DNA from 2 places in the Paraburkholderia caffeinilytica genome. Region 1 is predicted to be linked to the other one. Evidence: predicted binding sites of a transcription regulator. Region 1 holds the regulator's gene; the other holds the start of a gene.
What was found. The regulator LexA, encoded in region 1, represses DNA repair genes until DNA is damaged. The targets are predictions, from matches to a motif close to ACTGTATNNNNATACAGT.
Positions count from the first base shown of each region.

Region 1 (3,088 bases):
TTCCAGCGCGCGCCGCCCGAGGTCTTCGGATTCGGCGTGACGATCGACACACCCGGCTTGATCAGATCGTCCCAATCCTTGATGTGCTTCGGGTTGCCCTTGCGCACCAGAAACACGATCGTCGACGTGTACGGCGAGGCGTTGTCCGGCAAACGCTTTTGCCAGCCCTTGTCGAGCAGACCCTTGTTAGCCAGCGCGTCGATGTCGTAGGCAAGAGCCAGCGTCACCACGTCCGCCTGCAAACCGTCCAGCACCGAGCGTGCTTGCGCACCCGAGCCGCCGTGCGACTGCTTGAAGGTGATCGTCTCGCCCGTTTTCGCCTTCCATTCCTTGCCGAATGCCTGGTTGACGTCCTGGTAAAGCTCGCGTGTCGGGTCGTACGACACGTTCAGCAACGTGGCGTCGGCTGCATGTGCCTGCGCCGTGACGCCAACCGCGGCGATCGTGCCGGCTGCGCCGAATGCGAGCGCCGCGATAAGTTTTCTGGTCCTGCCAGCCAGCCCCGTGCCTTGGTGATTCATGCCAACTTTCTCCGCGTTGTGGTCCGCTGAAACAGCGTGTGGTGTTGTCTTGCGTCGCGGTCACGTGCACATGAGCGCCAACTCGAAGGGCAGTCTATCGAAGAGCTTTCATCATTAAAAATAATGTTTCTTCATTTTTTAATACGCAAAAGTGGTAATGACGGCCGGATAAGGCGTTGCGGCACGAAAACGGGTGTTATGGCGTCCTTGGACGACGCTGGAGCGCCACCCAAAGTCACGAACTTAAAGTAAAGCTTGAATTGCGCGGAATACTGTATAAAAATACAGTCACCTGTTCATACATACAGTGGCGCTATGACCAAACTCACCGCACGACAGCAGCAGGTTTTCGATCTGATCCGCCGGGCCATCGAACGCACCGGCTTTCCGCCTACCCGCGCGGAGATCGCCGCCGAACTGGGGTTCAGCTCGGCCAACTCGGCAGAAGAGCATTTGCGGGCGCTGGCTCGCAAGGGCGTGATCGAACTCGCGGCCGGCGCATCGCGCGGCATTCGCCTGCTGGGCGGGGCGGAAGATTCGCCGTACCAGTTCACGCTGCCGCACGCCAGCATCATGCAACTGTCGTTGCCGCTGATCGGCCGGGTTGCCGCGGGTAGCCCGATCCTCGCGCAGGAACATATCTCGCAGCACTACGCGTGCGACCCGGCGCTGTTCTCGAGCAAGCCGGACTACCTGCTGAAGGTACGCGGGCTGTCCATGCGCGACGCGGGCATCTTCGACGGCGACCTGCTCGCGGTGCAGAAGAGAAGCGAGGCCAAAGACGGCCAGATCATCATCGCGCGCCTCGGCGACGACGTGACGGTCAAGCGCTTGAAGCGGCGGCCGAACGGTATCGAGCTGATCGCCGAGAACCCCGATTACGAGAACATCTTCGTTGAAACCGGCAGCGCGGAATTTGCGCTCGAGGGTATCGCCGTCGGGCTGATCCGCCCTGGCGAGTTCTAACCCCTGCTCGCTTCTGGCTCGCCAGCCAACCCAAAGCTGCCCCAACGTTGAATCGCCTGGAGAGACTCATGGAACGCCTTGCCCGCCTGCTGCCTTTTCGCCAGTTCGGTCGTCTGCGTCATCTGCGCAAGCTGGTGCCTTGCTCACTGATCGAGGCGTCCTCCGCCGTTACTCCGTCACTGTTCGACGCGCCCGCCGGCGTATCGAGCCTGCCGTCCTCGCTGCCGGCTTTTGCTCGCGTATCGTTGAATTCCGGGCTGAATACGGCTGAACCCGCGCGTCGCGCGCCGGTGCGCGTATATCACGGTCCGTCGCGGCTGATCATGGTGGGCACGGTAGACGCCGTGTGCCGCATGATCGACCGTTGCATCGCAGATGAAGCCAACGTGCACGGCGCGGTGTTCGAGTCATAAACTGTCCTCGCCCGTGCGCGGCATTCCACTGCGGCTGTGCGGCTGTGCGACGCCGGGCGTAAAGTGTTTCAGTCGTGTTTCACTCGCTCGCGCCTTCTCGAATATCGCATCGCGTGGGATCGTTTTCGCGTGACAGCGGTCCACGTTAGATCCCCTCTGATGGAGAGCCCCACTCGATGGCAGTTTCAACACGTACGAGGCGCAACGCCACCCGGCCACTGATCGTCACCTTGATTGTGATTGCGGTGATCGTCGCGTTGGGGTTCGGTTACGCGTCGCCTTACATGGCGCTGAATAACCTCAAACGCGCGGCGGATGCGCGCGATGCGCAAACCGTCAATGAATACGTCGACTTTCCCGCATTGCGCGAGAGCCTGAAGCAGCAGGTCACCGGCCTGTTGACACGCCGGCTCGACACCCAGGGCACCGGCAATCCGTTCGCGGCGATTGGCGCGATGATCGGTGTGGCGTTGATCGGCCCCCTGGTCGACGCTTATGCGACACCCGACGGCGTCGCGGCATTGCTGAACGGCATGCCGCCGCGCGGCAACCCGGGAGAACGACCACCTGTTCCAGCGGGCGCCGGCAATCCGCCGGCCACAACGGCGCCTGCACAAGAACCGACACCCCCTGTTCCCGGCAATACTGCCAACGGCGCAGCTAACAAGGGGAACAGCGCCGCGCCACCGCAGCCGCCGCAAACCACGGCGGGCTACCGCGGCCTCAACGAGTTCGTCGTCAACTACCAGCATGGCGCTGGCGACGCGCGCTACTCGGCGATCTTGCGGCGCGAAGGTTTGTTCACGTGGAAACTGGCCGCGGTCGATTTGAACAAGTGATCGCCCGGCAGGCGCAATCGACGGGGGCGTAGGTGCGAATCATAGTTTGGCCGAACGATCGCCGTGAACGCGCGACCGTTCGGTCGCGTGCCACATTCAGCTGATTCAGTTCAGCCGATTCAGTTCGGCTTATTCAGCCCAGCCCGCGCCCTCCTCTCGCCGTGCGTCAAGCCGCCGCCGCTTGCTGCTCCTGCGCAGAGGAGCACGCCACCAGAATGCTGCACGAGACCCGGTCGAGCAGTTGTGTATTCCCCGCGCCCATCCACCATCGTGACAGACCGGTGCGGCAACGGTGGCCGACCACCACGAGGTCGACATGCAATTCGCTGGCGAGATTGGCGATCTCGTC
Region 1 covers NZ_CP031467.1:3,901,525-3,904,612, reverse strand. The annotation lists gene DSC91_RS33725 (sulfate ABC transporter substrate-binding protein) at 1-521, opposite strand, end outside; gene lexA (transcriptional repressor LexA) at 837-1,487, shown strand; gene DSC91_RS33715 (hypothetical protein) at 1,556-1,900, shown strand; gene DSC91_RS33710 (DUF2939 domain-containing protein) at 2,077-2,739, shown strand; gene DSC91_RS33705 (universal stress protein) at 2,906-3,088, opposite strand, start outside.

Region 2 (3,088 bases), 610 kb from region 1:
TCATCCTGGGGCTGTAGCCGGTCCCAAGGGTATGGCTGTTCGCCATTTAAAGAGGTACGTGAGCTGGGTTTAAAACGTCGTGAGACAGTTTGGTCCCTATCTGCCGTGGGCGCTGGATATTTGAAGGGGGCTGCTCCTAGTACGAGAGGACCGGAGTGGACGAACCTCTGGTGTACCGGTTGTCACGCCAGTGGCATCGCCGGGTAGCTATGTTCGGAAGAGATAACCGCTGAAAGCATCTAAGCGGGAAACTCGCCTTAAGATGAGATATCCCCGGGGCTTCGAGCCCCTTGAAGGGTCGTTCAAGACCAGGACGTTGATAGGTCAGGTGTGGAAGCGCAGTAATGCGTTAAGCTAACTGATACTAATTGCCCGTAAGGCTTGATCCTATAACAGGTGTGTGTCGGCAGCCGTTAGTGCTTCAGCACTTATGGATGCCCCACCCTGCGCCACGCGCAGGGTCTTATGCAGACCACACACGGTTGAGAGATCGATGTTGTGCCTCGAACAACACAACTCCCTCTGGTGAGCATCACCAGAAACTACTTCTTCCAGATTGGCTGTATTGCCCAAAGGCAGTACGGCAACAAGTCATGCCTGATGACCATAGCGAGTCGGTCCCACCCCTTCCCATCCCGAACAGGACCGTGAAACGACTCCACGCCGATGATAGTGCGGATTCCCGTGTGAAAGTAGGTAATCGTCAGGCTCCCCAGCAGCAGAAACCCCACCCCGAAACGGTGGGGTTTCTGCGTTTACGCGACAGAAACAGTGCGGTAAACACATAGTGCGGCAGAAACAGCCCGGCAGAAACACGGCGCGGCAAACAGCGGGACAAACACAGCCCGCAGGAAGCGCACGCAGCACGGGGCGCTGCCCCCCGGCCATGCCATCACGACTGCGATCGCACGCTCACACCGGCACTTCGTCCGGATGACCCGAGATGGCACATCGCCCCGCGTGTCCCTGCCCGATACGCGCCCGCTCTCCCACCGCCACTCCTTCCCGATCCGCAGCGCGTTCGTGTAACCCGTCAGCGCTTGCCCATATCCGCAGTGTCCATGTGCGGACTCTCTGCTTTTCTCATCCCTCCCACGGTACGCAAGCGCTCGAGTCTTGTTTAGCGGTAGCGTCAAAGGACAGCTCTCCGGCAGGCGAAACCCTGCAACAAAACGGCTTCACCATCTTTTTTACTTCCTTCCTGCGCGCGTTTCGTCGCATCAGCTTGTCTTAACATCCCTCTTGAAATACTGTATAAATATACAGTGAAAACTCGTCGCCCATGTGTGCTCGATGCCGGGCAGGGCGGAGCATTCCCTATTGAACGAGCGTGTCTATGGCAGCAGCGATTCGTCTGGCGACGACGGCGTTGTCGTCGCAATTGCGGCGACAGATGTGGCAGGGCAATGAACTTGCCGAGGCGGACTCGCGGGTGATTTCCAGCGGCTATGCCGCGCTGGATCAACTGCTTCCCGGACAAGGTTGGTCGGCCGGCGGCCTGACGGAGCTATTGATCGAACACGGAGGAGTCGGCGAACTGCGCCTGCTGGCCCGTGCGCTCCGGCATCTTACGGCCCAAGCCAAACGACACGTCATGCTCGTGGCGCCTCCTTACCAGCCCTGCGCTTCGGCATTGAGGGCTTGGGGTATCGATGTCGAGCGCGTCTTATGGGTGCGCTCGAGTGAAGACCAGTCCCTGTGGGCCGCCGCTCAGGCACTGAAGCAGGATGGCATTGGCGCAGTGCTGGTATGGCTGCCGAATGCGCGCGCCGATAAGGTTCGGCGTCTGCAGGTGGCGGCTCAGGAGTCGGCATCTCTGGCATTTTTGATCCGACCAGTCGAGGCAGCCGCGCAATCTTCGCCAGCGCCATTGCGAATGATCTGCGAGCCGCTTTTGCCGGCCAATGCGCAGACGATCAACCGTCGTCAATGGCTGCAGGAGATTGGTATCTCGATCGACATCTTCAAGCGCCGTGGCCCGCCGCTAGCGGAACCTCTGCATCTCATTTTGCCGTTACAAAGCGTCTTGTTGCCGGGAAGCGGTGTCGGCAGCAATCAAGGACGAGAGATCAAACATGTTGTGGATCGCAGTCACATTGCCACTCTTGTCGCTGGAAGCGGTGAAGCCTCTCGAGCCGCTCCCGGATGGTTCGCCCGCGAAGCCGAATCGGTGTGAGTCAGGCGAAATAAGCCAACCTCCCGGTGCCAACAGCGACACTGAGGTGCGCTGCTATGCGCTGGCAGATCACGCGCACATTCTGATGCCGGATTTCTACGCATTGCGTGCCGGGGTGCATGCAGGTCAGTCGCGCTCGTACGCATTGGCTCTGGCGCCCGGTCTTAAGATGCTTGCCGCAGACACAGGCCGCGAAACGCAGGCGTTCGAAGCGATGGCGCTCGCTTTGTTGACGTACACGCCGAAGGTGTCGCTAGGGCACGCGCATACCTTGTTGCTGGAAGTGGGCTCCGGCTTGCGGTTGTTCGGCGGCTTGCGCGCGTTGTTGTCGCGGGTGTCCAGGACGGTGGCTGAATTCGGTTATACGGCGCGCATAGCATGTGCACCGACACCTTGGGGCGCGTGGTTGTTGGCTCAGGCGCACGCCGATCGGCAGGGGCATCGTTGGCATGTAGTAAAGGAAACGTCGCTTGCGCGGGTCCTTGACCGCTTATCCGTGTTGTTGTTGCCGGTTTCGCAGGCGCATCGCGATGCGTTGACGCATGTCGGTTGCGCAACGCTGGCCGACTTGAGGCAATTTCCAAGGTCGGGCGTCGTGAGACGTTTCGGCAGCGACATTCTGGATCTGCTGGCGCAGGCGTACGGTGCGCGTCCGGATCCGCGCGAATCGTTCCGCGCGCCAGCATCGTTTCACGCGCAGCTGGAGTTGCCGTCGCGGGTCGATAACGCCGATGCGCTACTGTTCGCCGCGCGTCGGCTGATTGTGCAGCTGGCGGGCTGGTTGAGCGCACATCATGCGGCGCTTAGTGGTTATACGTTGTTGCTCGAACATGAATTGGCAGCCCGTCATGCGCCGAAGACGTCGAGTCTGAAGGTCGCATGGGCCATACCGTCGCGCGATGCCGAGCATCT
Region 2 covers NZ_CP031467.1:3,291,901-3,294,988, forward strand. The annotation lists rRNA gene DSC91_RS31035 (23S ribosomal RNA) at 1-389, shown strand, start outside; rRNA gene rrf (5S ribosomal RNA) at 597-709, shown strand; gene imuA (translesion DNA synthesis-associated protein ImuA) at 1,337-2,176, shown strand; gene DSC91_RS31050 (Y-family DNA polymerase) at 2,076-3,088, shown strand, end outside.
Region 2: the regulator LexA is predicted to act here: its motif matches at 1,250-1,267, upstream of imuA (translesion DNA synthesis-associated protein ImuA).